Regions from separate parts of the Clavibacter davisi genome, predicted to be linked through region 1. Evidence: riboswitches for the same ligand, from Rfam matches in the RefSeq annotation. Region 1 holds a riboswitch; each other region holds the start of a gene.
The links. A riboswitch is a leader RNA that binds a small molecule or an ion and turns the genes downstream of it on or off. The one in region 1 is predicted to bind thiamine pyrophosphate.
Positions count from the first base shown of each region.

Region 2: linked by a shared signal. The riboswitch ahead of thiM (hydroxyethylthiazole kinase) and the one ahead of ACU4ZT_RS03395 (YkoF family thiamine/hydroxymethylpyrimidine-binding protein) in region 1 are both predicted to bind thiamine pyrophosphate.
Region 3: linked by a shared signal. The riboswitch ahead of ACU4ZT_RS07495 (ECF transporter S component) and the one ahead of ACU4ZT_RS03395 (YkoF family thiamine/hydroxymethylpyrimidine-binding protein) in region 1 are both predicted to bind thiamine pyrophosphate.

Region 1 is NZ_CP199882.1:677,941-687,923, reverse strand. Features, by position in the region: gene ACU4ZT_RS03435 (sensor histidine kinase) at 1-591, shown strand, start outside; gene ACU4ZT_RS03430 (alpha/beta fold hydrolase) at 632-1,570, shown strand; gene ACU4ZT_RS03425 (3-hydroxyacyl-CoA dehydrogenase) at 1,697-2,563, shown strand; gene ACU4ZT_RS03420 (BLUF domain-containing protein) at 2,586-3,014, opposite strand; gene ACU4ZT_RS03415 (P-loop nucleotide/nucleoside kinase family protein) at 3,171-3,707, shown strand; gene ACU4ZT_RS03410 (energy-coupling factor transporter transmembrane component T family protein) at 3,728-4,405, opposite strand; gene ACU4ZT_RS03405 (ABC transporter ATP-binding protein) at 4,447-5,934, opposite strand; gene ACU4ZT_RS03400 (ECF transporter S component) at 5,937-6,548, opposite strand; gene ACU4ZT_RS03395 (YkoF family thiamine/hydroxymethylpyrimidine-binding protein) at 6,545-7,174, opposite strand; TPP riboswitch at 7,231-7,339, opposite strand; gene ACU4ZT_RS03390 (DUF2812 domain-containing protein) at 7,402-8,031, opposite strand; gene ACU4ZT_RS03385 (PadR family transcriptional regulator) at 8,028-8,351, opposite strand; gene ACU4ZT_RS03380 (hypothetical protein) at 8,496-8,897, opposite strand; gene ACU4ZT_RS03375 (hypothetical protein) at 8,894-9,508, opposite strand; gene ACU4ZT_RS03370 (hypothetical protein) at 9,590-9,718, opposite strand; gene ACU4ZT_RS03365 (adenylosuccinate synthase) at 9,811-9,983, opposite strand, start outside.
Region 2 is NZ_CP199882.1:2,349,118-2,359,100, reverse strand. Features, by position in the region: gene ACU4ZT_RS11150 (hypothetical protein) at 1-629, shown strand, start outside; gene ACU4ZT_RS11145 (cupin domain-containing protein) at 704-1,591, opposite strand; gene thiD (bifunctional hydroxymethylpyrimidine kinase/phosphomethylpyrimidine kinase) at 1,744-4,095, opposite strand; gene thiM (hydroxyethylthiazole kinase) at 4,092-4,919, opposite strand; TPP riboswitch at 4,910-5,001, opposite strand; partial or broken gene ACU4ZT_RS11130 (Abi family protein) at 5,122-5,859, opposite strand; gene ACU4ZT_RS11125 (hypothetical protein) at 5,899-6,024, opposite strand; gene ACU4ZT_RS11120 (S9 family peptidase) at 6,291-8,456, opposite strand; gene ACU4ZT_RS11115 (maltokinase N-terminal cap-like domain-containing protein) at 8,507-9,976, opposite strand; gene ACU4ZT_RS11110 (mycoredoxin) at 9,978-9,983, opposite strand, start outside.
Region 3 is NZ_CP199882.1:1,574,264-1,584,246, reverse strand. Features, by position in the region: gene ACU4ZT_RS07500 (ABC transporter ATP-binding protein) at 1-892, opposite strand, end outside; gene ACU4ZT_RS07495 (ECF transporter S component) at 895-1,548, opposite strand; TPP riboswitch at 1,584-1,695, opposite strand; gene ACU4ZT_RS07490 (hypothetical protein) at 1,822-2,154, opposite strand; gene glgX (glycogen debranching protein GlgX) at 2,358-4,562, shown strand; gene treY (malto-oligosyltrehalose synthase) at 4,559-6,904, shown strand; gene treZ (malto-oligosyltrehalose trehalohydrolase) at 6,907-8,709, shown strand; gene ACU4ZT_RS07470 (UDP-glucose dehydrogenase family protein) at 8,867-9,983, shown strand, end outside.

The sequences.
Region 1 (9,983 bases):
CGCACCGACCCGAGCGCCGAGGAGCGCGAGCGCCTGTCGGTGCACGTCGTGCGCGAGGCGATCCGCGCGGGCCGCCTGGTCGAGGACATGCTGATGATGGCGCGCCTCGACGAGGGCCTCTCCGTCGAGGGACGCCCGGTGCGCGTCCCGCCCGTGCTGGAGGCCGCGGTCGCGCAGCAGCGGGCGCGGACCCCGGGCATCCGGATCGACGCCGACGTGCGCGGCGCTCCCCCGGCCGTGCGGGCGGATCCCGACCGGCTCGCCCAGATCCTCGACAACCTCCTGCAGAACGCGGCCCGCTACGCCGCGGCCGAGGTGCGCGTGGCGGCGGAGGCGGCCGACGACGGATCCGTGCACGTCACGGTGTCCGACGACGGCCCCGGCGTCCCCGACGCCGACCGCGAGCGCGTCTTCGACCGCCTCGTCCGCCTCGACGACGGCCGCGACCGCCAGCACGGCGGCGCCGGCCTCGGCCTCTCCATCGCCCGCGCGCTCGCCCGTGCCCAGGGCGGCGACCTCGTCTGCCTGCCCGCCGTCCCGGGCGCGGGCGCCCGCTTCCGGCTGACGCTGCCGGTGGTGGATGCGGCCTGACGACCGCGCCGCCGCCGCACCCCCGGCCTACGCTGACGACATGAGCACCGACGCCCACGCCCCGCGCACCCTGTCCGAGCACCGGCCGAAGGACGCGGAGGACCTCGTGATCGAGGTCCCGGCGGCGCGGCTGTCGGCCGTGCGCGTGCCCGCCCGCACGGGGGATCCGGCGACCGCGCCCGTCGCGCTGCTCGTGCCGGGCTTCACCGGGTCGAAGGAGGACTTCTTCCCGCTGCTCGGCCCGCTCGCCGACCGCGGCTTCACGGTGGTGGCGTTCTCGCAGCGCGGGCAGTGGGGATCCACCGGCCCCGGCCAGGCCGAGCCGCCCGTGGACGCGTCGGGCTACGAGCTCGAGACCCTCGGCCAGGACGTGCACCACGTGGTCGACGCGCTCGCGGGCGTCGGTGGATCCGGCGGCCGTCACGTCGCGACCGATGCCGCCCCCGCCGCGCCGCTCGGCCCCGTGCACCTCCTCGGCCACAGCTTCGGCGGCGTCGTCGGCCTCCAGGCCGTGATCCGCGATCCCGGCCGCTTCGCCAGCTACACGCACTGGAACTCGGGCCCCCGCAGCCGCGGCGAGCGGTCCGAGCAGATCGCGGCGGTCCGCGCGTCGGGCAGCGCCGGCCTCTGGCCGCTGTGGTTCCTGCCCGAGCAGCTCGACGGCGCCGACCCCGAGGTGGAGTGGTTCCGCACCCGCCTGTTCGGCACCGCGTCGGCGCAGCTGCTTGGCGCGCTGGAGATCATGCAGGCGCAGAGCGACCGTGCCGACGAGCTCCGCGCCACCGGCCTCCCCGTGCTCGTGTCGCACGGCGACGCCGACGACGCGTGGCCCCAGGACTGGCAGCGCGACATGGCCGAGCGCACGGGCGCCCGCTACGAGGTGGTCGCCGACGCGGGCCACTCCGCCCAGGTCGACCAGCCGGAGGCGAGCGCGGAGCTCCTCGCGGGATTCTGGCGGGGCGCGACGCCCGCCAGCTGAGGAGAACGAGCCCGAGCCGGTGGGCGGCTGACTACCGTGACGCGGACGTCCGCGCGCGAAGACCGCCGGGCGGCGTCCGGCACGCGCTCCTCGTGGGTCGCGTCACCCCACCCCAGGAGGACCCGCATGTCCGAGATCCAGACCCTGGCCGTGCTGGGGATCGGCACGCTCGGCTCGCAGATCGCCTTCCACGCCGCGTTCCGCGGTCGGCGCGTCACGGCCTACGACATCAGCGAGACGGCGCTCGACGCCTCCCGACGGCGCCTGGCCGGGCTGCCCGCGGCGTACGTCGAGGATGCGGTGGTCGGCGCCACGCCGAGCAGCACGGCGGCCGCGCTCGCCTCCCTCCGCATCACGACGGACCTGGCCGAGGCCGTGCGGGACGCGGATCTCGTCATCGAGGCGGCGCCGGAAGTGCTCTCCGTGAAGAGGGAGCTCCATCACGCGGTCTCCCGTCTCGCGCGGGACGACGCGATCATCGCCACGAACTCGTCGTACATGGTGCCGAGCGATCTCGTCGACGTGGTGCACCTGCCCGGCCGGTTCCTGGCCCTGCACTTCGCGAACCGCATCTGGCGCTACGGCACCGCGGAGATCATGCCCTCCCCCTCGACCGATGCGGCCGCCGTGGAGGCCGTGCGTCGGTACGCAGCGGACACCGGGATGACGCCGGTCGTGATGACGAAGGAGAAGCCCGGGTACGTGCTCAACACCATGCTGGCGCCGTTCATGCGCGCCGCCGCCGAGCTCCTCGTGGGCGGGTACGCCGACGTCGAGACCATCGACGCGACCTGGCGCACCGCGACCGGCTCCCCGTACGGCCCGTTCCAGATCTACGACGTCATCGGCCTCCGCAACTCCTACGCCACCGCGCGCATGTCGGACGATCCGACGGTGCGGGCCTGGGCCGAGTACCTCCACGAGAACTACGTGCGGCACGGCAAGACGGGCGTCGAGACGGGCGAGGGGTTCTACCGGTACCCGGGCGGGTGAGGCCGGCGTCGGGCCCCGCCCCTCAGGACAGCCGGCCGGTGTCCTCCTGGAACCTGCGGATCAGCTCGCGGAGCGCGGGCCGGATGGCGTCGTCCGGGCGCTCGCCCTCGAGGTTGTCGAAGGTGTCGCGGTAGCCGGGGATCCGCTCGGCCACGCGGGCGTCGTACTTCGCCATGCCCATCGTCCAGTCGGGGAACTGACGCTCGGTGATCCGCTCCTCCATGAGCGTGGCGATCCGGCCGTGGCGGTCGTCGGCGAGGATCGCGGCCATGCGCTCGCGCACGTCGTCCTCCTCGCCCTCGATCAGCTGGAGGAAGCGCCCCTGGCGGTGGACGAGGAGGCCGGTGAGCCCGTGCGCCGCGTTGGTCGCGCGGCTCTGGGCCAGGAGCTGCGCGAGGTCGACGTCGTCGAAGGACCGCTCGGCGGTGCTGGAGTAGACGATCGAGAGCATGGGGTCCTTCCGCGTGCGCGGGGAAGCGCGTCGTGGGACGGGGCCGGATCCCGCCGCCCCTCCAGCCTGGTCCTCCGGCACGCCGGCGGCCAGGGCGGACCGGGATACGTCGCCGGACGGATGCCGTCGGCGCCACGCCGCCGATAGCCTCCGGCCATGATCATCTGGCTGAACGGCACCCACGGCGTGGGCAAGACGACGACCTCGCGGCTCGTGCAGGAGCGGATCCCCGACAGCCGCGTGCTCGACGCCGAGAAGGTCGGCGAGGTGCTCATGGACATCCGGCCGCCCCTCCCGCAGCTGGACGACTTCCAGCACTGGACGCCGTGGCGCCCGCTCGTGGTCGAGACGGCGCGGCGCGTGCTCGACTACGCGGGCGGCACGCTCGTCATGCCCATGACAGTGCTCGTCGAGGCCTACTGGCGCGAGATCAGCGCCGGCCTCGCCGCGCACGGCATCCCCATCCGCCACTTCGTGCTGCACGCGGACACGGCGACGCTCCGCGACCGGATCCAGCACGATGCGGACCTCGGCCCGTCGGCCTTCCGCTTCTCCCGCGTGGAGCCCTACGAGGAGGCGGCCCGCACCTGGCTGCACGCGGAGGCGGAGGTCGTCGACACGTCGCGGATCACCCCGGCCGAGGCGGCCGACCGGATCGCGGGCGCGGTCCTCGTCGGGGCGTCCGGCGCCTGATCCGCCGGCGGGCCCGCGCGTCAGCCCCGCGACCTCCGTCGCCACACCGTGCGCGGCTCGAGCCCGAGGCCCCGGGCCTCCAGAGACTGCGCGACGCGGGCCGACCGGCGGATGCACGACACCAGCAGCGCGAACGCCGCCGCCGCGAAGGGTCCCCGCCGCGGACGACCGCGCCGGTCGAGGGGCGCGCGCACGGCCTGCGCCGCGCGGATCGTCGCCCACTCCGCGGGGAGCCGCTGGAGCATCCGCTGACCGGCGAGCACCGCGAAGGTCACGCGCGCGGGCAGCCGCAGGTCGAGGTGCAGGCTGATCATGAGGTCGACCGGATCCACGGCCGCCAGGAACGCGACCGACAGCGTGCCGAGCGCGAGCGTCCGCAGGGCGAGCGCGGCGCCCATGTCGAGGCCCTCCTCGGTGATCCGGAACGCCCCCGCCCGCGCGAGCACCGCGCCCGGCCGGCTCATCGCGTTCACCAGCAGGATCCCGAGGGCGAAGCCGCCGAATGCGAGCTGCGCGCGGAGGACGGCGCCGACGCCGACGCGCGCGCCGACGAGCGCCAGCGCCACGGCGAGCACGAGCACGCCGAGGGCGACGGCCGGATCCCGCACGGCGATGAGCGCGGCCGACACCGCGAACAGCCCGGCGAGCACCGCCGACGGGTTGCGCCGGGCGAGCCAGCTCGCGCGCGGCCCGCTCACGCGTGGCCCGCTCGCGCCGAGGCCGCTGACGACCGGGCCGCTCACGCGATCCCGCCCGCGACGAGGAGGGCCGGCGACGCGACGAGCGCGTCCACCCCGCCGTCGTGGATCACCGTGCCGCGCCCGAGCACCACGGCCCGCGTGGCGTGACGCCCGATGAGCGCGAGGTCGTGGCTGGAGAACACGACCGCGCGCGTGCGCGACGCATCGGCGAGCGCCCCCATGGCCGCCTCGGCATCGCGGCGGTCGAGCCCGAAGGTGGGCTCGTCCGCGAGGAGCACCGGCCGGTCGTGCACGAGCATCGCGGCGAGGCTCAGCCGCCGCTTCTCCCCGCCCGACAGCCGGTGCGGCGACGCGTCCCGCACGTGCTCGAGGCGGTGGCGGCGGAGCGCGTCGTCGATGCGCGGGTCGTCGTCCGCGAGGCCGACGGCGATCTCGTCGCGCACGCTGGCGGCCACGAACTGGTGCGCCGGATCCTGGAACACCATGCCGGGCCGCGCCCCCGCGACACTCCCGGCGACCGGGGGAACGAGCCCGGCGAGGGTCCGCAGCAGGGTCGACTTGCCGGATCCGTTCGCCCCGATGAGCGCCACCAGCTCGCCCGGCCGGAGCGCCAGGTCGACGCCCGCGAGCACGGGCGGGAGCGGATCCGGCGCGCGGCGGAAGCGACGCGGCCGCACGGCCGCCGGGTGCACGGCGAGCCCGACGGCACGCAGCACCGGCTCCGCCGCGGGGGCCGCGAACGCGCGCGGGACCGGCGTGTGCGCGTCCGCCGCCCACCCCGGCACCCAGCAGCCGGACTCGGCGAGCGCCGCCGCGTGCTCCCGCAGCACCTCGTGGGTGGGGCCGTCGGCGAGGAGCCGGCCGGCGGGATCCAGCGCGATGGTCCGCGCCGGCAGCCCCTCCGGCCCGAGCGCGTCGAGCCGGTGCTCCACCATCAGCACGGCGACCTCCGCCGGCAGCCGCGCGATCGCGTCCCGCACGGCGCGCACGCCCGCGGCGTCGAGCATCGCGGTCGGCTCGTCGAGCACGAGGAGCGCGGGCCGGGCGGCGAGCGCGGCCGCGATGGCGACGCGCTGCGCTTCTCCCCCGCTCAGCCGGTCCGTCTCCCGGTGCCGGAGGTGGCCGGCGCCCACGGCCTCGAGCGCCTCGTCGATGCGGGCGTCGACCTCCGCCGGATCCACGCCGTGGTTCTCGAGCACGAGCGCCACGTCCTGCTCGACCGTGGGCAGCACGACGGCGGCCGACGGATCCTGCGCCACGAAGCCCACGTGCCGCACCCGGTCGAGCACGGGCGCGTCCACGAGCCCCGCGACGGTCGCGCTCCCCGTCATGGTCGCGTGCACGGAGTGCGGCACCACGCCGGTGACGACGTGCAGCAGGGTCGACTTGCCGGATCCGGACGGGCCGATCACGAGGATCCGCTCCCCCGCCCCGATCCGGCAGGTCACGTCCCGCAGCACCTCCCGCGAGCGGAACGCGACGCCCACCCCGTCGAGCGCGACGACGGGGCCTCGCGCGTCCGTCACCCCTACGTCCGGCCGACGGCGAAGTCGTCGACCGCGCCCGTGCGGACCAGCGCGTCGACGATCACCTTCGCCAGCAGGCCGCCGAGCACGACGCCGGAAGCCACCTGGATCACGAGCCGCACCCAGAACAGTTCGGTGCCGTACCAGTCGGAGCGGAACGCCGAGAAGAAGAAGACGAGCAGCGCGCCGAGACCGCCCGAGACCGCGTAGTGCAGCCAGCCGTAGCGGCGGTAGCGTCCGGCCGCGAACGGGATCTCGCTGCCCGCGCCCTGGATCGCCGCCGACACGAAGAGGATCGGCCCCACGGCCGACCCGAGGAACACGACCTCGATGACCGACGCGATCACCTCCGCCGCGACGCCCGCGAACGGCCGCCGGATGACGGCGATCGCGATGGGCGCGACGAGCAGCCAGCCGCCGAGCAGCACGTGCTGGGTCAGGTCGCCGAGCGGCCCGGCCGCGACCGACAGCGCGGTCCAGCCCTGCACGAGCACCCAGTAGAGGAAGCCGAAGACCACGCCCAGCGTGACGAGCAGCACGATGTCGCGGAGGTCCCAGCGCGCGCGGCGCGGGGCGGTGGGACGCGGATCCCGCGCCTCGACGGGCGCGCTCATGCGCCGGCCGTCCGGCTCGGGCTGTTCAACGAGACGGTGAGGTGGCTGGTGACGTGCGCCACCGAGCGGCCCACGAGCACCCAGCCGGCGGCGGCCGTGGTGATCACGTCGGCGAGGTCGCCGCGGAGCGCCGTCACGAAGTGCTGCGACCCGGCGAAGGTGCCGACCGTGCGGGCGTGGTCGATGGCCGCGTGGATGTCCTTCATGTGATCCGCCGAGGCCGCGTCGGACAGCGGGTACAGCGCCCACTGCGCGGACGCGGCGATCCCGGTGGCGTCCGCCGCCGGCACCTCGCCGACGCGCACGACGCCCGTGCCGCACGCGACCTCGCCCGGGCAGCCCCGCGAGAACGCGATGGTCGCCTGCACGTGCGCGCCGGATCCGGCGGCGTGCGCGAGCAGGGCGACGAGCCAGCGGACGATGTCCTGCTCGGACCCGCCGACGAACGTGCTCACGTCGTCGGTCTCGACGACGAGGCCGTCGGCGGGCGTCGCGGCGAGCGCGCCGAGGATCACGTCGACGAAGTCGTCGCGCATGACGGCGAGGCTGAGCCGGGCGCCGACGCCGAACTCCTCGGGGGTGGGCGCCGCCTCGAGGCGGGTGGTGGGGGATGCGGTGCTGGTCACGCGCGTGCCTTCCGTGGTCGCGGATGCACGGGTGGGACGCGCGCGGATGCGCGGTCCCTCAAGAGATGCCTCCCTGCGCTGGCATGATCCAGATCAGGTTCTTACGGTCGAAGACTGGTGGTCTTCCTCTCAGCCCGGCCTACCGGACTCCCGTGTTCGGGATGACCATACCGCCGCCGCGACGGAGTCGGCGCGACGCCGGGCCTGGCCGTGGAGGACGGTGGGACCTACGCCTCCGCCGCCGCCGCGACCGCGCGCCGATAGAGGATCCCCTGCCGCACCGCCGTCACGAGCATCACGACGCACCCGACCACGAGGAGCAGCGGCAGTCCCACCCGCATCGCCACGAACACCGACTCGAACAGGAACGCGCCGGCGAACCGCCACCCCTCCATCTCCCAGAGGCCGGGCGTCAGGTACCACTCGTCCGGGCGCAGGATCGCGCGGACGCCGGATCCCTCCGTCGCGGCGAGGACGAACACCACCACCAGCAGCGGCAGGAGCACCGCCGCGTTCACGTCGAGCGCGCGCTTGTACCGCTCGGCCCGCGACCGGGCGTCGGAGAAGATCTCGGCGTCCGCATCCGCCGTCGTGGACGCGAAGTGCTGCGTGCCGCTCCTGCGGCTGCCGCTGATGTGCCTCCAGCCCGCGTCGGCGAAGAGCTGCACGTAGTCGGCGAAGTCGGCCGCCGTCATGCTCGGCCGGTAGTCGATCCGCACGACGGCGGATCCGGGCTCGATGTCCGTCGACGTGTAGACGAACCCGCGCCTCCGCATCAGCCGCCCCTCGGCCGCCATCCGGTCGAGCCAGCGCTCCTCCTCGTCGAAGTCGACGAAGAACCTGATCACCATGGTCATCCCTCCCTGCTCCCCCGGCCGCGGTCGTGCAGCCGCACGAGGTGGGCCATGCGCTCGGCGTCCTGCGCGAGCACCTCGGATCCCCGGTCGGTGATGAGGTACACCTTGCGCCGCGGATCCTCGCTCGCCACCCGGGTGATGAGCCGCTGCTTCACGAGCGTGTCGAGGGCGCCGTAGAGCGTCCCCGGCGCGAGGCGCACCGCGCCCTCGCTCATCTCCTCGACGCGCGCCATGATCGCGTACCCGTGCGCCGGCTCGCGCAGGGCGAGCAGGATGCAGGCCACCGTCTCGGTGAGCGGCAGCAGCGGGTCCCTCGTCATCGCGCCCTCCTCATATCGTCCGACTGTACAGTCGGACGATATACAGCGCAACGGAATAGCCCGATCGGGGGCGTCCTACCGCTCGACGACCAGCCGCCGTGACACCACCTGCTGCGCGAGCCGCGAGCCGCGAGTCGTGCAGCGCTATCCAGCCACCACCGCGGACGCGATCTCCAGCAGCGCCTCGTGTGCGCGACGCGCCCTGGCCACGTCGTCCGAGGAGACGGGGCGATGCGCGTAGCCCGCCTTGGTCTTCAGAGCGAGCAGCCTCTCGAGGTGCTTGGCCGCATCCGGGTCCGCCCGGCGGAGCATCGCCACCGACTCCTGGTGGTTGCCCGTCGGGGAGTACTCACCGCTCGCGACGATCGAGATGACGTCCCCGGAGGCGATGCCGGAATGCACCGCGAGGGTGACGTAGGCGTCGCCGAACTCGTCGGCGTCGTCGGAGGCCGCGTCCGCGAACAGCTCCGCGGCGTCCGCGAACTGCCTCGCCTTGCGGAATCGACCGTCCGCTTCGGTCCGCCCTGCTTCGCGAGCCGGTGTCATGCCGCTCCGACCTCCTTGCGGAAGCCCGCCGCGCTTCCCGTCAACACGATCCCCTCGTCGGCGATCGACCTGAGCAGCGGCTCCTCCGCGGCCGCCCCGCGGATGTCGTCGCGACCGTACTCGATGATCCGTGGATCGTTTCCCGTCCACCGATGGATCCGGCGTGCGAGCTCCGAGACGTCGTCGGACCATTCGTCGGAGGCGGGCCGATCCCGGACGAGCAGCAGGTCGAGGTCGCTGTCGAGCCGCATGGAGAGCCGCGCCCCCGAGCCGAAGAGGACGGCGAACAGGGGTGCGACGCGGAAGGCCGCGAGGGAGGCCCGGATGCGGTCGTGGAGCTCCCGATCGAGACGCGCGAGCTCCAGGATCGCCGGAGCTGCGAGATGGTCCCGGTTCAGCTTGTGCAGCACGGCCTTCCCGGCCGACTGGGTGTCGACCACGCCTTGCTCCGCCAGCCGGCGCAGGACCCGGCGGATGCCCTCGGGCGATCCCGAGCCCGCGAGGCTGCGGATCCGCGCGACCGTGAACCACGAGTCCGACCGGGCGAGCACGCGGAGGACGTCTCCATCGATCGTGGGAGTGATCGTGCGGAACGGATGCTGCAGTTGCATGCCCAGGATCGTAGTCGATCGCCAACTATCCTGGTCGATCGATCGGGTCTGACCTGATGCGCGCGCGAGCCTCGGGGCGTCCTACCGCTCGACGACCAGCCGCCGCAGCTCCGCCGACGACACGTAGCCGAAGCGGTGCAGCTCGCGCCACGCCGCCACGTACTGCTCCTGGCCCATGTCGAGATCCGCCTGGAGTCGCTCGCGGTTCATGGTGCGCGCGTCGGCCCGGCTGAGGAAGCGCGCGAGGTCGGCGGCGTCCGTGCCGAGGCGGGCGTCGTCGGCCCAGCCGTCGTGGATCAGGGTCAGGCCTCGAGGAGGTCGTGCAGCACGACGACCTGCTCGCGCTCCGGGCCCACGCCGACGGCCGAGATGCGGGCGCCGCTCATGCGCTCGATGGCCATCACGTAGTCCTGCGCGTTCTTCGGCAGGTCGGCGAAGGTGCGGCAGCCCGTGATGTCCTCCTGCCAGCCCGGCA
Region 2 (9,983 bases), 1.6 Mb from region 1:
CCGACGCCGCGGAGGGCGAGCGCTACGCCGCCGTCTGGGCCGAGGTCGCCGTGCCCGCCCAGCCCGGCGCCAGCATCGCGGCCGCGAGCCGCGTGGGCATCCGGGTCTACCTCTCGGTCGGCCCCGGCAACGGCCCGCCCGCCGACTTCACCATCGGCGCCGTGACCGCGGGCCGCAGCGCGGACGGCGCCCCGCGCCTCGTCGCCGCCGTCACCAACACGGGCGGCCGTGCGGTCGACGTGTCCGGCACCCTGACGCTCACCGGCGGCCCCGGCGGGCTCTCGGCCGGGCCGTCGCCCGTCGACGCCGTGGCGACCATCGCGCCCGGGGCCACGGGCGAGGTCGCGGTCACGCTCGCCCCGGGGATCCCGGCCGGACCCTGGACCGCGCAGCTCGCGCTCGCGAGCGGCCTGGTCGCGCACGCGACGACGGCCGACGTGACGTTCCCCGACGCCGGCACCACGACCGTCGTGCAGGAGGAGACGGGACCGGATCCCGTGCTCCTCCTGGGCGTGGCCGCGGCCGTGCTCGCGCTCCTCGCGGCGATCGTCGTGCTGCTCGTCGGCCGCCGTCGTCGGGCTGCGCGCGCCGCCGACGCCGCTGCGGATCCCGCGACCGCCGCCGAGTAGACGGACGGGTGGCGCGTCCCGAGGACGCGCCACCCGCCTGCCTCCCGCCTCCGCCTCCGCGGGGCAGCACCCGATCAGCGGTGCGCGCGCTCCCGCAGGCGGTCGAACACCTCGGCGTGCGTGACGCGCAGCTGCTCCCACGAGGCCGTCATGTCGACGCGCTCGGGATCCGCGACCACCTCGGCGAAGCCGTGCTGCGCCCGCGGCACCGCGTCGCCCGGCAGCACGAGCGACTGGATGAAGGCGCCCGTGTCGTCCGAGAACGTGAGCGTGTGGCTCGCGACGTTGCGCTCCCAGTCGTCCGACGGCCAGGACAGGAACGCCACGTGGCGGGGCTCCACGCCCGTCTCCGCCGCCGAGACGTAGCTGCCGTAGTGCTCCTCGCCGGGCGAGAGGATCTTGTACGAGCCGTTGTCGAGGTACACGAGCAGCGCCTCGTCGAACGGCTTCGGGCCGAACATCGCCGTGTAGTGCAGCGCGTGCACGAGCACCGGGGTGCCGAGCGGCACGTGGTGCCCGGCCGCGGGCGTGGCGGTCGGCGTCGCGACGGACGCGGGCACGGCCGGCTGCAGGAACTCCTCGTCGGTCACGTGCTCGCCCCAGCCGACGGCGGCGACGGGGTCGTCGCCGTCCTCCAGCACCGCGATGTGCTCCATGGGCGCGTGGGCCGTGGCGCCGTGCCAGTGCTCCTCGCCGGCCTCGATGTACACGGATCCGCCCGGCGCGACCTCGACGACGCCGCCGTCGCGCGTGCCCACCCGGGCGATGCCGGACGTGATGTGCAGGGTCTGCCCGAGGACGTGCGTGTGCCAGACGCTGCGGGCGCCGGGCGCGAAGGTGACGGCCGCGACGACCGCGCGCTGGTCGGCGGTCTGCGGGGTGGAGAGCCAGCGGAGGTGGACCTCGCCCGTGAACTGGTGGGCGGGCATCGTGATGGCGGGGGTCTCGGCCTGGACGCGCATGCGGTGTCCTCTCTGTCGGGCACGCGGGTGCCCGGGTCGTGGAACGGGGAGCCCCGGCGCGGTGTCGCGTCGGGGCACGGGCATCCTCCCGCGGGGGCGGCTGGGAACGCGGCCGGGCGTCCCCAGGCTCCGGGCGCCCGTGCGGTGGACGATCAGCCGAGGGCCTCCGGGGCGCGGAAGAAGTCGCGCTCGTAGGCGGAAGACAGGAGGGACGCCGTGAGCATCGCCGGGCGCCGGGCGGGACCCGCGAGCACGGCCGCCTCGTCCACCAGCTCGCCCGCGCGGCGGGTCGCCTCCGCGAAGGCCGGATCCGCGTACGTCGCGAGCCAGGCGCCGTACGGATGCGCGTCGCCGGACGCCGTCGCCGCCGCGCCCGCCGCGCGGAGCCGCGTGCCGACGTCGGCGTAGATCGTGTAGCAGGGCAGCAGCGCCGCGACCAGCACCGCGTAGTCGCTCGACGCGGCGTGCGCGAGCAGGTGGTCGACGTAGGCGCGCGTCACCGGCCCGGCGACCATCGGCGCCGGGTGCCGCGACAGCCACTCCGCGTGCAGCGCCGACTCCGCGGCGATCGCGTCGGCAGCCGCCCGCGCCCACACGACCTGCGCGTCGGGCGTGGGTGCGAGCTGGCTCGCCCGCGCGAGCACGCGCGAGTAGGCACGGAGGTAGATCGCGTCCTGCGCGAGGTAGTGGGAGAACCACGCCTCGGGCAGGGTGCCGTCGCCGAGGCGGCGGACGAAGGCGAGCTCGTCGATCTCGCGGCGGAGGTCGGCGGATCCCGCCCACATCTCCGCGGCGATCGATCCCGCGTGCGTGCCGGCCGCGTCCCACAGCGCGCGCAGGTGGTCGAGCGGGCCGGCGCCGGATCCGACGTCGAGGTCGTCCGCGTGCGCGAGCGATCCCGTGAGCCAGCCCTTCGCCTCCGTGAGCGCGACCAGCCAGTCGCCGCGCCGCGGGTGCAGGGTCGCGAGCGCGCTCGAGAGGGAGCAGCCCGTGCCGTGCGTGCTGGTGGTGGCGATGCGCGGCCCGGCGACGACGTCCACCGCCGGATCCGCGGACGTCGCGCCCGGCGTCACGAGCGCGTCCGGGCAGTCGTCGGCGCGGAGGTGCCCGCCCTTCACGACCACGCGGACCCCGTGGCGACCCGCGAGGTCGCGGCCCTGCGCGAGCGCCTCGTCCCAGCCCTCGGCCTCGGGCGCGCCGAGGAGCGCCGCGAGCTCGGGCAGGTTCGGGGTGACGACGTCGGCGAGCGGCAGCAGGCGGCGGAGGGCCTCGGTCGCGTCGGCGTCGAGGAGGGCGTCGCCGGACTGCGCGACCATCACCGGATCCAGCACCACCACCGGCGGACGCACCGCCCGCAGCCAGTCGGCCACCTCGTCGACCACCGCGGCCGAGCCGAGCATGCCGATCTTCACGGCGTCGATCACGACGTCGTCGGACACCGCGTCGAGCTGCGCGCGGAGGAACGCGACGGGAGGCACGTGGATCTCCCGCACGCCCCTGGCGTTCTGCGCCACGAGCGCCGTGACCACGGCCATGCCGTAGCCGCCGTTCGCCGCGATGGACTTGAGGTCGGCCTGGATGCCCGCGCCGCCCGTCGGATCCGTGCCGGCGATGCTGAGGACGCGGGGGACGCGGGGGACGCGGGGGACGCGGGTCGGGTCGCCCGCCGCGGGGTCGCCGGCCGGCTCGGCGCTCGCCGCATCGGCGGGATCCGCGGCCGGGGCGCCGGGCTCTGTCGCGTCGGATTCCGCCGCGTCGGACTCCGCCGCGCGCGCGTCTCCAGCGGATCCCGCGCTCGCGCCCGCGCGTACCCGCACCCGCTCCCACGCCTCCGCCAGCTCGCGCGCCGCCGCCTCCGGATCCTCGGCCGCGCAGATCGCCGACACGACGGACGTGCCCGCGCCGCCCGCCGCCGCGATCGCGGCCACGTCGCCCACGTCGACGCCGCCGATCGCGACGCACGGCACGGGGGAGAGGCCCGCGATGATCCCGAACCCGTCGTGCCCGAGCGGCGCCGGATGGTCGGGCTTGGTGCTCGTGGGGCGGATCACGCCGACGCCGAGGTAGTCGACCGTGCCCGCGGGGAGCGCGCGGACCGCCTCCACGTGCGCTGGCGTGTTCGCGGTGAGGCCCACGACGAGGCGGTGGTCGGGGCTCGCGGCGTCGAGCATCGCGCGCACGAGGTCGGCGGGGACGTCGGACTGGCCGACGTGCACGCCGTCCACCCGCGCGCCGCGGGCGAGGGCCGCGAGGACGACGTCGACGCGGTCGTCCACGAGCAGCACCGGTCGGGGCGCGGACGGATGCGCGGCCGCGTGCGCGTCGATCGCGTCCGCCGCGGCCAACACGGTCGCCAGCAGCTCGGCCGCGCTCGCGTGCTTGTCGCGGATCTGCACGGCCGTCGCCCCGCCGGCCACAGCCGCGGACACCACCGCGGGCACGCCGCGCGCGCCGCACAGGGCGGGGTCGGTGACGAGGTAGACGGAGAGGTCGAGCGCGCTCACGAGAGGCGCTCGCGCTGGGCGACCAGCTCGGGCGTGACGGCATCGAGCGCGTCGAGCAGCGCGACGGCGAACGACCCGGGCCCGCGCGCCCCCGCGGCGGCGATCTCCGCGGCAATCGTGTAGACGCTCGTCGCGGCGACGGCGGCCCGCAGCGGATCCGGATCCGTCGACGCGAACGCCGCCATCACGGCGCCGAGCGCGCAGCCGCCGCCGGTCACCTTCGTGAGGAGCGCGTCGCCCGTGTGCACGCGCACGAGGCGGGTCCCGTCCGTGAGGTGGTCGACCGGCCCGGACACCGCGACGACCGTGCCGTAGGTGCGCGCGAGGAGCGTCGCGGCGTCGAGCGCCGCCTCCACCTCGTCGGTGGCGTCCACCCCGCGGCCGCCCGCGCCGCCGGTCGCGAGCGCGATGATCTCGGACGCGTTGCCGCGCACGATCGTCGGCGACAGCGCCACGAGCTCGTGCGCGAGCCGCGTGCGCACCGGCAGGGCGCCGACGGCGACCGGATCCAGCGCCCACGGCGTGCCCGCCTCGCGCGCCGCGTGGGCGGCCTCGACCGCCGCCTCCCGCTGCTCCGCGTGCGGCGTGCCGAGGTTCACGAGCAGACCCGACGCGATGCGCGCGAACGGCCCCGCCTCGGTCGGCACGTCCGTCATCGCGGGCGCGGCGCCCAGCGCGAGGAGGACGTTCGCGGTGAAGCCGGTAACCACGGCGTTCGTGATGCACTGCACGAGCGGCACGCGCTCCCGCAGCAGGTGGAGGAGATCCGCCGAAGCGGACCCCGTCCCGGTGATCTCCTGGGTGGATGGGCGCGCAGCGCTCATGGTGACATCCCTCCGCCGGTGCGAACCGGATCAGGTGCGACGGGTCTCATCTCAGCCCTCGTGGGCACCCCGTGTCAGGGATCCACCCTAGGGGAGACGCGTCGCGCCCGCCGGGTCGAGCAGCGAGGCCGAGACGTCCCGAGGCGACGATGAGGTCGATGCGTCATGCGAGCCCACGGTCGGGGGACGACGAATCAGACGGTCATCTCGGACCGTCTGCGTGATCTGTCGGCCCTTCGGGCGCAGCCAGACCCCGCCAGAATCGGCCCTCCCGCTCGTGGGTCTCGACCAGCATCGGTAGGAGAGGAACGGCGACGTCGGCGCGGGTGATCATGTCATCCAGCGACGCGATCACGTCGAGCACCGATCGAGGGCCGAACTGGCCCGCGATCCGTTTGGCCTTGGTCCGCACGTTGTTCGGCGTCGGTCCGGCATCGACGATGGAGTGATTCCACAGCCTGTTGTGATGCGCGCAGCGATTGCGGAGGTAGACGAAGGCCCTCACGCGATAGGCGAATCCGGCCTTCGCCACACCGATGCTGGTCGCGACGGAGTCGGCGAGGGTTCCTTGTGCTCCCCGCTCGATCGCCTTGGACAGGGTCCCGAACGACCATGCCTCGACAGCGGACCACACCGGCAGCCGGCTGTAGTCGGAGTCCTCTCCTGCGTGCCCGCGGTAGCGGAGGATGTGCCGGTCCTTGCTGCGGTCGATGTCCCGGAGACAGGACTCGACGGTGGCCTCTCGACCTCCGACATCCGTGTAGAAGTCCTGCTCGAGATACGCCTGATAGGGGCCGTGCTCGCGACCGATGACATGTGCGACATGCGACCGCAGCAGGAGCTCGACCTGAGCGAGCGGCCGGACGAGAGAATCGCGCAGTGCGTCGTCGGCGACGTAGACCCCTCGGACGTCGTCGAACGCCGTCCCGCTCACGAAGTCGTCGTCGCCGAGATGGGGAGCCGTCTGGAAGTACCGCGCTTACCCCGAGAAGCGGTAGTAGTTGTGCGCCGCCAGGAACCGGGCGCAGTCCGATTCGTCGGGCACGATCAGGCCACGGCCTACCATCAGAGCGGTCTGATCGTGCCAGGACAGGTAGGGCTTCATCGCACCCCTCGGAAAGAAAAAGGCCCCTCCCATTTGAGCATCGTGGAGAGGCTTGGGAGGGGGTCGATTGCCTCAATGGTAGCCGATTCCTGGGCCGGAACGAGCCCGTCGGATCAGACCGGGGACTCCACAGAGGTGCCTCATCGCGTCCCTTTCCGAGCGCGGGAAGTAGCGGTGACCCCAGCGACGTGAAGCGCTGCGACGCTGCCGCGCTGCGCGCCCCGACAGCGGGCAGCGCGGCCGCGGAGATCTCGCGGAGTCCAGCCCTACGCCAGCCCCGCCACGTCGAGCACCCACGCGTAGTCGGACGCGCGCTCGCGCCACGCGTCGTAGCGGCCCGACTTGCCGCCGTGGCCGGCCTGCATCTCGGTGCGCAGCAGCACGGGCGCGCCGACCTCGCGGAGGCGGGCCGTCCACTTGGCGGGCTCGACGTAGAGCACGCGCGTGTCGTTGAGGCTCGTGACCGCGAGGATGCGCGGGTACTCCACGCCCTCGCGCACGTTCTCGTACGGCGTGTACGACTTCATGTACGCGTACACCTCGGGGTCGTGCAGCGGGTCGCCCCACTCGTCCCACTCGATCACGGTGAGCGGCAGCGACGGGTCGAGGATGCTCGTGAGGGCGTCCACGAACGGCACGCCCGCGAGGATCCCGGCGAACCGGTCGGGCGCGATGTTCGCGACCGCGCCCATCAGCAGCCCGCCGGCGCTGCGGCCCTCGGCCACCAGCTTCTCCGGGCTCGTCCAGCCGCGCGCGATGAGGTGGTCGGCCGCCGCCACGAAGTCGGTGAAGGTGTTCTTCTTGGTGAGCGTCTTGCCCTCGTCGTACCAGCGGCGGCCCATCTCGCCGCCGCCGCGCACGTGCGCGATGACGAACGCCATGCCCCGGTCGAGCAGCGACAGCCGTGCGATGGAGAACGACGGGTCGATGCTCGCCTCGTAGGAGCCGTAGCCGTAGAGCAGGAGCGGCGCGGGCGTGCCCGGGTGCACGAGGCCGCGCTTGTAGACGACCGACAGCGGGATCTCCGTGCCGTCCTCCGCGGTCGCCCACTCGCGGGTCTGCACGTAGTCGTCGGGGTCGTACCCGCCGCGCACGGGCTGCTGCTTGAGGAGGCGCAGCTCCCGGGTCGCGAGCACGTAGTCGTAGGTCGTGGCCGGGGTCGCGAGGCTCGTGTAGCCGAGGCGGATCGTGGGCTGCGCGAACTCGGGGTTGCCCGCTGTGCCGACCGTGTAGATCGGCTCGTCGAACGCGATCTCGTGCAGCTGCTCGCCGTCGAGGACGCGGTCGAAGGGGATCACGCCGACGCGCGTGAGCCCCTCGCGGCGGTAGGAGACGACGACGTGGTCGGCGAACGCGCTGGCGTCCTCGAGGCGCACCTCGTCGTCGTGGGGGATGACGACCTGGCGGTCGGTGGTGGAGGTCGGGTCGTCGGCCGGCACGTCGATCAGCTCGAAGTTGGTGGCGCCGTCGTTGTGCAGGATGAGGAGCCGGTCGGATCCGTCGATGACCGCGTGGTCGACGTCGTACTCAACGCCGTGGCGGCGCGGCCAGACCGGCCGGAACGTGCCCGTGGGATCGCCGGCGTCGAGCAGCAGCACCTCGGTGGTGATCTTCGACCCGACCTCGATCACGAGGTACTGGCGGCTCCGGGTCATGCCGAAGCCCACGAAGAAGCTCTCGTCGGGCTCGGTGAAGACCTTCACGTCCTGCGAGGCGGGCGTGCCGACGCGGTGGCGCCACACGGTGTCGGGGCGCCAGGCGTCGTCGACCGTGACGTAGAAGAGGTGGTCGCCGTGCGCCGAGAAGGTGGCGCCGTGGCTGGTGCCGGGGATCTCGTCGGCGAGGTCCTCGCCCGTGGACAGGTCGCGGATCTTGAGCGTGAAGCGCTCATCGCCCTCGGTGTCGGTCGAGTAGGCGAGCAGGGATCCGTCGGGGCTCAGCTCGAACGCGCCGAGCGAGAAGAACTCGTGGCCGTCGGCCTCGACGTTGGAGTCGAGGAGGATCTGCTCGCCGGGCGTCGCGGCGCCATCGGCCGCGGGCTCGATGGCGGGCGGGGTCCAGTCGTCGGGACCGGCGACGGGACGGCGGCAGCGGATCGCGTACTGCGACCCCTCGACCGTCCGCGCGTAGTACCACCAGTCGCCCTCGCGGACGGGGACGGAGAGATCGGTCTCCTGCGTGCGGTCCTTGATCTCCGTGAAGAGCGCCTCGCGCAGCGGCTCCAGGTGCGCGGTCGCCGCGTCCGTGTACGCGTTCTCGGCTTCGAGGTGCGCGATCACGTCGGCGTCGTCCTTGTCGCGCAGCCACTCGTACCGATCGACGAACGTGTCGCCGTGGAAGGTGCGCTCGAGGGGGCGCTGGTCCGCGACGGGAGGGCTGGAGGGGGAGTCGGATGCGGGGGAGGAGACGGCCGGGACGGCGGGGTCGGTCATCCCGCCAGCCTACCGACGGGGGACGACCGGAGCCCGGCCGTCCCCGCGGATCAGGAGCTGATCGGCCCGGCCTCGCGCGGCCCGGTCGCGCCCGGCGTGGTCGCCGCCCCGAGCGTGCTCGAGCGGGTGGCGAGGCGCGCGACGGCCTGCAGCGGGATCGACAGCCAGCCCGGCCGGTTGCGGACCTCGTAGATCGCCTCGTAGACGGCCTTGTCGATCTCGAACGCGTCGAGCAGGGCCCGGTTCGCGCGGAGGTCGGTGCCCGAGCGGGCGATGTAGCCGTCGACGAACGCGCGGCGGGCGGCGGACGCCCATGCGGCGGCCGACTTGCCGGGGTGCGCGAGCGCGTAGGAGCCGGCAACGTAGTCGAACGAGCGGAGCATGCCGGCGACGTCGCGGAGCGTGACGTCGGGCAGCGAGCGCTCGTGCATCGGCCGGAGCGGCTCGCCCTCGAAGTCGAGGAGGACCCAGCCGCGGTTCGGCACCGAGAGCACCTGGCCGAGGTGGTAGTCGCCGTGGATGCGCTGCAGCTTCGGCCACACGCCCTTCTCGGCGGCGTCGTACACGCTCGCGATGGCGTCGTGGAAGGCGACGATCTCGGGGACCTCGCGCTCGGCCGTCGCGTGACGGCGGCGGAAGCTGACCATGATCCCCTCGATGACGTCGGGCGTGGCCTCGACGGTGGGGAGCGCGGCGGCGAGCGTGGCGTGCACGTCGGCGGTCGCCTCGCCGAGAGCACGGGCCTCGGCCTGGAAGTCGGCGTCGGCCTCGGCGGCGCGGAGCGCGACGCGCCAGGCGTCGGTGACGCCGGGCAGGAACTCCTGCGCGAAGGCGACGTGCCCGATGGCGCGCCCCTCCTCGCGGCCGGAGTCGCTCCACTCGGCGAGCACGCTGCCCATGGTCTGCGGCACGAGCCGGGATCCGGCGCCCGCGATGGCCGACTGGAGCACGACGTCCGGGTTCTCGCCGTGGTGCAGCGCCCGGAACACCTTGACGATCATCGGGTTGATGGCCTGGCCGTCGGCCGAGACCATGTCGTAGATGATCGACGTGTTCGACTGCTCGCCCGAGAGCACGTGCGATCCGACGACGGTCGCGATCTCCACGCCCGGCTGGCGCTGGCCGCGCGCGGTCGCGCCGAGCGAGGTCTCGTCGACGTCGGCCTCGCGGTCGTCGAGGATCGTGCGGATGAGCGCCCACGCGTACGCGGGGTCGTGCGGGCCGTCGTAGACGTGCAGCTCGACGCCGTCGTCCTCGACGGTGGTGCCGATGTGGAAGGGCTTCAGCTCCTCCAGCGGCGCCTGCCGGTAGGTGAGCGGCACCTGGTACAGCACGGGCTTCGCGCTGCCGTGGTCGATGATCAGGTGCGTCTCGATGCGGGCGAACCAGCCCTCGTCGCTGAAGCTCCAGCCGCCGATGCGCTCGAGGCGCGGCTCGGTGCCCTTGGAGGCGAACCAGCGCTGCTCGCGCATCCACGCGGCCAGGAAGTCGGGGATCTCGCTGAGGTCGTGGTGCTGCATGTCAGGC
Region 3 (9,983 bases), 900 kb from region 1:
CCACCGCGAGGCCATCGGCCCGGAGCAGCGGGGAGGGCGCCGCCGGGGCGCGGTCGGGCGCCGCCGGCTCCCGACCGGGGACCCACACGCCGGCCGCCGCGAGGGAGGCGCCCTGGTCGCGGAGCACGTCGTCGGGCGCGCCGTCGGCGAGGATCCCGCCGTCCGCCCCGAGGACGACCACCCGGTCGACCAGGTCCCGCCAGACGGCGACGCGGTGCTCGATGACCACGAGCGTCGTGCCCGTGGACGCGACCACGCGCTCCACCGCGCGGCGCACCTCGCCGACGCCCTCGGGATCGAGGTTGGCCGTGGGCTCGTCGAGGAGCAGGAGGCCGGGCCGCATCGCGAGGACGCCCGCGAGCGCGAGCCGCTGCTTCTGGCCGCCCGAGAGCGCGGTCGTCGACCGGTCGAGCTCGACGTCGAGGCCGACGGCGTCGAGGGCGTCGCGGACGCGGATCCAGATCTCGTCCCGCGGGACGCCCAGGTTCTCGCAGCCGAACGCGACGTCGTCGCCGACGCGGGAGAGGATCACCTGCGCGTCCGGGTCCTGCAGCACGAGGCCGGCACGACCACGCTGGCCGGCCGGATCCACGCCGTCGACGCGCAGCTCGCCCCGGCTCTCGCCCTCGTCGTCGCCCCCGAGGACGCCCGCGAGCGCATGCAGCAGCGTGGTCTTTCCCGCGCCGGATGCGCCGAGGAGCAGCACGCGCTCCCCCGGCTCGATGACGAGATCGACGTCGCGGACGGCCCAGGCGCTCCGGCCGGCGTGGCGCCAACCCCATCCGACGGCCTTGACGGCCGCACCGCCGCCGCCCGACCGCGACGCGGCGTCCGCGGGCGACCGGTCGGCGACAGGGGCGGCCGTCGAGCCGCGCCGGCCGGGTCGCCGCACGCTCAGACCCGGGCCGCGGTGTCGCGACCCGAGGCGAACCGCGACAGCGCGCCGGTGCGGGCGAGCGCCCGGGCGACCAGCCACGACAGCAGGCCGGCGATCACCGCACCGGACACGAGCGCCGCGATCGTGTAGACGACGACGAAGACCGGCGAGGAGCCCGGGTAGTAGGTGATGAGGTCGGTCACGGCCATGCCGAGGCCCGCCCCCATGCCCGCGAGGACGGCGACGTAGGCGCGCCAGTTGGCGTAGAGGAAGACGAGGAGCACGAGCTCGGCGCCGAGGCCCTGCGTCAGGCCGGAGAGCAGCGTGCTCACGCCCCACACGTTGCCGACGAGCATGGAGACGAAGGCCGCCAGCAGCTCGCCGTACAGGGCGGCGCCGGGCTTGCGGATCACGATGCCGGTGAGGACGCCGGCGAACAGCCAGCCGCCTCCGGCGAGGGCCTGGAGCCCGGGCAGCAGCGGCTCGAACAGGCCGGCGACGGGCACCGACGCCGTGTTCCAGAGGACGAAGACGAGGCCGGAGGCGACGCCGAGGACGCTGGCCACGACGATGTCGATGACGCGCCAGCGGGCGCGGAGCCCCGAGCGGGGTGCGCGGGAGCCGGCGTCGCCGGGGAGCGCGGATGCGGTGGACGAGGGTGATGCGGTCATTGGACGTGCCCTTCGGATGAGTGTGAAGAGGGCACGGGTGCGAGATGGAAGCCTCCCTGCGCTGGCATGATCCAGATCAGGTTCTTACGGTCGAAGACTGGGTGTCTTCCTCTCAGCCCGGCTCACCGGACTCCCGTGTTCGAGGCGATCCTAGCGCGCGGTCGGGCGTCCGCCGCGCCCGGGATGCGCGGGCACCCCGGACGCACGGGAGCGCGGGCGCCCGAGGGCACCCGCGCTCCGCGGTGGTCGTGCGCGCCGGCCGGGCGCCCGTCGCTACCTGAGCGTCTTGATGAGCTTGACGAGGACCTTGCCCGAGATCCAGATGACGGGCGTGGCCACCGCGAGCAGCGCGATGACGTTCGGCTGGAAGCGCACCTCGCCGTCGGTGGCGATGTACGCGCCGATGGGCCAGGTGGCGCCGCCGCCCCCGCCGCCGCCCGCGACGTTGCCCTCGGAGTCGGGGAGGTCGCTGCCCCCGCCGAAGCCGTACCAGGCGAATGCCACGGGCACGATGGTCGAGCCGTCGATGTCGAGGGGGTCGCCGTAGACCGTCCCCACTCCGGCGTTCTTCACGTTCTCTGCGAGCTGTGCGACGAGGTTGGTCATGCGTCCCACCGTACCCCGCGAGCCCCGCCGGATGCCGGGCGATCCCGGTCCTCGCGGTAACCTCGCCCCTGGTGCGTCGTCGCGTCGCATCCGGCCTCCCCCGCCGCTGCGGCAGCTGCGGATCCACCGCCTGCCCCGCCCCCGACGGATCCGCGCCCGCGCGCGCGCCGTCGTGGGACGAGTCGACCCAACTGGAGGACCACTTGCACACCTGGCCCGGAAACCCCTATCCGCTCGGCGCGACCTTCGACGGGAGCGGCACGAACTTCGCGCTGTTCAGCGAGGTGGCCGAGCAGGTGCAGCTGTGCCTCATCGAGGAGGACGGCACCGAGACCCGCGTCGACGTCACCGAGGTCGACGCCCACGTCTGGCACTGCTACCTCCCGCACGTGCAGCCGGGCCAGCGCTACGGCTACCGGGTGACCGGTCCCTACGAGCCCGAGAACGGGCACCGCTCGAACCCCGCGAAGCTGCTGCTGGACCCCTACGCCAAGGCCACGTGCGGCGAGTTCGACTGGCACCCGTCCCTCTTCGCCTACGACTTCGGCGACCCGGCCAGCCGCAACGACGAGGACTCGGGCCCGCACATGATGCTCGGCGTCGTCGTGAACCCCTTCTTCGACTGGGACGGCGACCGCCTCCCCCGCACGCCCTACAGCGAGTCCGTCGTCTACGAGGCGCACGTGAAGGGCCTCACGCAGCTGCACCCGCGGATCCCCGAGGAGCTGCGCGGCACGTACGCGGGCATCGCGCACCCCGCCGTCATCGACCACCTGCAGCACCTCGGCGTCACCGCCATCGAGCTGATGCCCGTGCACCAGTTCGTGCAGGACAACACCCTGCTCGAGAAGGGCCTCCGCAACTACTGGGGCTACAACACCATCGGCTTCTTCGCGCCGCACAACGCGTACTCGTCCACGGGCGAGCTCGGCCAGCAGGTGCAGGAGTTCAAGTCCATGGTGCGGGCGCTGCACGCGGCCGGCATCGAGGTCATCCTCGACGTGGTCTACAACCACACGGCGGAGGGCAACCACCTCGGCCCGACGCTCTCGTTCAAGGGGATCGACAACCAGGCCTACTACCGGCTCATGGAGGACGACCCCACCTACTACATGGACTACACGGGCACGGGCAACTCGCTCAACGTGCGCCACCCGCACTCGCTCCAGCTGATCATGGACTCGCTGCGCTACTGGGTCACCGAGATGCACGTCGACGGCTTCCGCTTCGACCTCGCCTCCGCGCTCGCCCGCGAGTTCTACGACGTCGACAAGCTCGCCACCTTCTTCGAGCTCGTGCAGCAGGACCCGGTGGTGTCGCAGGTCAAGCTCATCGCCGAGCCGTGGGACGTGGGCCCCGGCGGCTACCAGGTGGGCAACTTCCCGCCGCAGTGGACCGAGTGGAACGGCAAGTACCGCGACACCGTGCGCGACTTCTGGCGCGGCGAGGCGTCGTCGCTCGGCGAGTTCGCGGCCCGGATCACCGGATCCGCCGACCTCTACGAGCACTCGGGCCGTCGCCCGGTGGCGTCGATCAACTTCATCACCGCGCACGACGGCTTCACCATCGCCGACCTCGTCTCCTACAACGAGAAGCACAACGAGGCGAACGGCGAGGACAACAAGGACGGCGAGAGCCACAACCGCTCCTGGAACATGGGCGTGGAGGGGCCGACGGACGACCCGGCGGTGCTCACGCTCCGCGGCCGGCAGCAGCGCAACATGCTCGCGACGATGATCCTGTCGCAGGGCGTGCCGATGATCCTGCACGGCGACGAGCTCGGCCGCACCCAGCAGGGCAACAACAACACGTACGCGCAGGACAACGAGATCAGCTGGGTGCACTGGGACCAGGCGGACCAGCCGCTGGCGGAGTTCACCGCCTCGGTGGTGCGCCTGCGCAAGGAGCACCCGACCTTCCGGCGCGGCCGCTTCTTCGACGGCCGGCCCGTGCGCCGCGGCGAGGGCGAACCGCTGCCCGACATCGTCTGGCTCGACGCCGACGCGACACCCATGGTGGACGACGACTGGGAGTCCGGCCTCCGGGCGATCGGCATGTTCCTCAACGGCAACGGGATCCGCGGGCGCGACCGCCGCGGCGAGGACATCTACGACACGCACTTCCTCCTCTACTTCAACGCCCACGACGAGCCGGTGTCGTTCACCCTCCCGTCGGACGAGTACGCGGACGCGTGGGAGACCGTGATCGACACCGCGGGCGTCGGAGCCGACTCGACGGCGCTCCGCGCGAGTAGCGTCGTGGACGTGGCGGCCAAGGCACTCGTGGTGCTGCGCGCCTACACGGAGCCCGAGGTGGAGCCCGACCACTCGGTCGCGGCGAGCCTCGCGGTCCTCACCCACGCGCAGGCCGACCGGCCCGCCGCAGACCCAAGGAGCGACATCAGTTGAGAACCCCCATCTCCACCTACCGGTTCCAGGTGCGGGAGTCCTTCGACCTCGCGGCCGTCGCGGCGCAGCTGCCGTACGTGAAGGACCTCGGCGCGGACTGGGTCTACCTCAGCCCGATCCTCACGGCGGAGCCCGGATCCGACCACGGCTACGACGTGGTCGACCACGCGCAGGTGGACCCGGCGCGGGGCGGGGCGGCGGGACTGAAGGCCGTCGCCGACCGCGCCCACGAGCTGGGGATGGGCGTGCTGGTGGACATCGTCCCGAACCACGTCGGCGTCGCCACCCCGGTGGAGAGCCTCTGGTGGTGGGACCTCCTGACCCACGGCACCGCGAGCCGCTACGCCGAGGCCTTCGACGTGGACTGGGACTTCGGGCGCGGCAAGGTGCGGATCCCCGTGCTCGGCGACGGCGAGTCCGAGCTCGACGAGCTGACGCTGGTCCGCGGCGACGACGGCACCGTCGAGCTGCGCTACTACGACCAGCGGTTCCCCGTCGCGCCCGGCACGGCCGAGGACGACGCGGACGCCCGCACGGTGCACGAGCGCCAGTCGTACGAGCTGATCAACTGGCGTCGCGCCGACGCCGAGCTCAACTACCGCCGCTTCTTCGCGGTGAACACGCTCGCGGGCATCCGCGTCGAGCTGCCGCGCGTGTTCGAGGAGTCGCACGCCGAGATCTCCCGCTGGTTCCGCGAGGGGCTCGCGGACGGCCTCCGGGTCGACCACCCGGACGGCCTGCTCGACCCGAAGGGCTACCTCGACGACCTGGCGCGGATCACGAACGGCGCGTACGTGCTCGTGGAGAAGATCCTCGAGCCCGGCGAGACGCTGCCCACCGACTGGGCCACCGCCGGGACCACCGGGTACGACGCGCTCGCCGAGATCGACCGCGTGCTCGTCGACCCCGACGGCCAGGTCGAGCTCGATCACCTCGAGGCGTCCCTCCGCGGCCTGCCCCAGGGTGAGCTCACGGACTGGGCCGACATGATCCGCGGCACCAAGCGCGGCATCGCCGACGGGATCCTCCGCAGCGAGGTGCTCCGCCTCGAGCGCCTCGTCGAGGACGCGCCCGCGGACGCCGCCGACGCGCTCGCCGAGCTGCTCGCCACCTTCCCCGTGTACCGCAGCTACCTCCCGGGCGGGCTCGCGCACCTCGAGGAGGCCGCCGAGGCCGCGCGTGCCAGCCGCCCCGACCTCGCCGCCACCATCGACGCGCTCATGCCGCAGCTGTCCGACCCGTCCACGCTCGTCGCGCAGCGCTTCCAGCAGACGAGCGGCATGGTCATGGCGAAGGGCGTCGAGGACACCGCGTTCTACCGCTACTCGCGCCTCGTCTCCCTCAACGAGGTCGGCGCCGACCCGTCGATCTTCGCGATCGACGTCGACGACTTCCACGCCCGCCAGCAGGAGCGCCAGCGCGTCGCGCCGCACGCGATGACCACGCTGTCGACCCACGACACGAAGCGCGGTGAGGACGTGCGCGCGCGCATCGACGTGCTCTCCGAGACGCCCGAGGCGTGGCGCGACGCGCTCGAGCGGCTCCGCGAGGTCGCGCCCACCGGCGACGGCCCGTTCGAGAACCTGCTCTGGCAGACGCTCGTCGGCACCTGGCCCGCGTCGCGCGAGCGCCTGCACGCGTACGCCGAGAAGGCGTCGCGCGAGGCCGGCGACTCCACCACGTGGACCGCGCCCGACGAGGCGTTCGAGGAGCGCATGCACGCGCTCGTCGACGCGGCGTTCGACGACCCGCGCGCCCGCACCATCGTCGCCGGGCTCTACGACCGCCTCTCCGGCCCCGGCTGGTCGAACTCCCTGGCCGCCAAGGCCATCCAGCTGACGGCCCCCGGCATGCCCGACGTCTACCAGGGCAGCGAGCTGTGGGAGACGAGCCTGGTGGATCCCGACAACCGCCGCGAGGTCGACTTCGGCACGCGTCGCGCCGCCCTCGACGCCGTGCTCACGGGCGCCGAGCCCGCGATCGACGAGACGGGCGCCGCGAAGCTCCTCGTCACGGCGCGCGCGCTCCGCCTCCGCCGCGACCACCCGGAGCTGTTCACGGGCTACGACCCCCTGCACGCGGCGGGCGACGCCGCGGCGCACGTGATCGCCTTCGACCGCGGCGGCGCCATCACCGTGGCCACCCGCCTGCCCGTGGGGCTGGAGTCCGGCGGCGGATGGGGATCCACCACGATCACGCTGCCCGAGGGCGAGCTCGTCGACCACGTGAGCGGCCGCCGCCTCGACGGCGGACGCGTCTCCGTGGCCGCGCTCCTCGCCGACTACCCGGTCGCGATCCTCGCGCCCGCCTCCACCGCCGCCGACCTCACCCCCGGGAGCTGAGCATGACCGACGACCGCTTCGACATCTGGGCCCCGAAGGCCCGCACCCTCGCGCTGTCCGTGGGGGACGAGCGCCTGCCGCTCTCCCCCGTGGGCGACGGCTGGTGGACCCTCGACGCCGCGCGCGCCGAGGCCCTCCCCTCCGGCGACCTCGACTACGGCTACCTCGTGGACGACTCCGACACCCCGCTGCCGGACCCGCGCTCCCGCCGCCAGCCCGAGGGCGTCCACGGGCGCTCGCGCACGTACGACCCGTCGTCGTTCGCGTGGACCGACCAGGCGTGGACCGGCCGCCAGCTCGCCGGCGCCGTCGTCTACGAGATGCACATCGGCACCTTCACCCCCGAGGGCACGCTCGACTCCGCGATCGACCGGCTCGACCACCTCGTCGCGCTCGGCGTCGACCTGGTGGAGGTGCTGCCGGTCAACGGCTTCAACGGCACGCACAACTGGGGCTACGACGGCGTCCTCTGGTACACGGTGCAGGAGACCTACGGCGGCCCCGAGGCGTACCAGCGCTTCGTCGACGCCTGCCACGCGCGCGGCCTCGGCGTCGTGCAGGACGTCGTGTACAACCACCTCGGCCCCTCGGGCAACTACCTGCCCGTCTACGGCCCGTACCTGCACGAGGCGTCGGCGAACACGTGGGGCAGCAGCCTCAACCTCGACGGGGAGGACTCCGGTCCCGTCCGCGAGTACGTCATCGACAACGCGCTCATGTGGCTCGGCGACTACCACGTCGACGCGCTGCGCCTGGACGCGGTGCACGCGCTCGTCGACCACACCGCGACGCACCTCCTCGAGGAGCTCGCGGTGCAGGTGGACGTGCTCTCCGCGCACGTGGGCCGCCCGCTCACGCTCATCGCCGAGTCGGACCTCAACGACCCGAAGCTGATCACCTCGCGCGAGGCCCACGGCTACGGACTCGACGCGCAGTGGAGCGACGACTTCCACCACGCCGTCCACGTGGCGCTCACGGGCGAGACGACGGGCTACTACGAGGACTTCGCGTCGCTCGGGGCGCTCGCCAAGGTCATCACGCGCGGCTTCTTCCACGACGGCACGTGGTCGTCGTTCCGCGGCCGCGTGCACGGTCGGCCGCTGGACCTCGAGCGGATCCCCGCGCACCGCCTCGTGGTCGCGAACCAGAACCACGACCAGATCGGCAACCGGGCGACCGGCGACCGCCTGACGGCGACGCTCGACGAGGGCGGGCTCGCGCTGGCGGCCGTGCTCACGCTCACGTCGCCCTTCACGCCGATGCTCTTCATGGGCGAGGAATGGGGGGCGACCACCCCGTGGCAGTTCTTCACCTCGCACCCCGAGCACGACCTCGGCGAGGCGACCGCGAAGGGCCGCATCGAGGAGTTCGCGAGGATGGGCTGGGACGAGTCCGTCGTGCCGAACCCGCAGGACCCGTCCACCTTCCAGGACTCGAAGCTCGACTGGTCGGAGCTGTACGGCGCCGAGGCCGCCGCGTCGCAGCACGCGCGGCTGTTCGCGCTCTACAGCGAGCTGATCCGCCTCCGCCGCGCGCACCCCGACCTCACCGACCCCCGGTTCGCCGAGGTCGAGGTGGAGGTGCACGAGGAGGCGCGCCTGCTCGTGATGGACCGCGGCGAGCTGTCGATCGTGGTCAACCTCTCCGACGAGGAGCGCCGGGTGCCCGTCGTGGGCGAGCGTCCCGCGCTGCTGCTCGGGACCGCCCCGGGCGTCGAGCTCGGTGCGGACGAGGTCGTGCTCCCGGCGCGCACCGCCGCGATCCTCGGGCCGGTGGCGGACGCCGCGGAGGCGCTGCTCGCCTGAGCGACCGGGGCCCGGGCGGGCGGCGACGTGCTCCCGGGCCCTCCCCCTGCGCGGTCCCGCGCCCGTGCTAGGTTCGAAACAGGCCGGGCTGGGGGGCACGCCGACGTCGTTCCCGCGCGTCGGCAGCGGCGACATCCCTCGACGGAACGGACTCCCCTTGCGCATCTCAGTGATCGGCTGCGGCTACCTCGGAACCGTGCACGCGGCCTGCATGAGCCGGCTCGGGCACGACGTGGTGGCCATCGACGTGGACGCCGCCAAGATCGCCTCGCTCCAGCAGGGCGTCGCCCCCTTCTTCGAGCCGGGCCTCCCCGAGCTCCTCAGCGAGCAGCTGGCGACCGGGCGCCTGCGGTTCAGCACCGACGCGGCCGAGACCGCCGGGGCCCGCGTGCACTTCATCGCCGTGGGCACGCCCCAGAAGCGCGGCGAGAACGCGGCCGACCTCACGTACGTCGACGCGGCCGTCGACGCGCTGATCCCGCACCTGGCCGACGGCGACGTCATCGCCGGCAAGTCGACCGTCCCCGTCGGCACGGCCCGCCGGCTCGCCGAGCGCGTCCACGCCCGCGTCCCCGGCGCCACGCTCATGTGGAACCCCGAGTTCCTGCGCGAGGGCTTCGCGGTGGAGGACACCCTCACGCCGGACCGCTTCGTCTACGGGCTCCCCGCGGGCGAGGAGGGCGAGGCCGCCCGCGCCGTGCTCGACGAGGTCTACGCCACCGCGATCGGCGCCGGCACGGCCCGGGTCACCACCGACTACGAGACCGCCGAGCTCGTCAAGGTCTCCGCCAACGCGTTCCTCGCGACCAAGATCTCGTTCATCAACGCCATGGCCGAGGTGTGCGAGGCGACGGGCGCCGACGTCACGCAGCTCGCGGACGCCATCGGGTACGACGACCGCATCGGGCGCCGCTTCCTCAACGCTGGCGTCGGCTTCGGCGGCGGCTGCCTGCCCAAGGACATCCGGGCCTTCATGGCCCGGGCCGGCGAGCTCGGGGCGGACCAGGCGCTGACGTTCCTCCGCGAGGTCGACTCCATCAACATGCGCCGCCGCGTCCGCGCGGTCGACGTGGCGCGCGAGGTGTGCGGGGGATCGCTGCTCGGCCGCAACGTCGCCGTCCTCGGCCTCGCGTTCAAGCCGGAGTCCGACGACGTGCGCGACTCCCCCGCGCTCAGCATCTCCGCGCAGCTGCAGCTGCAGGGTGCGCGCGTGCTGGCGACGGATCCGTACGCGAACGAGAACTCGCGCCGCCGTTTCCCGGAGCTCACCTACG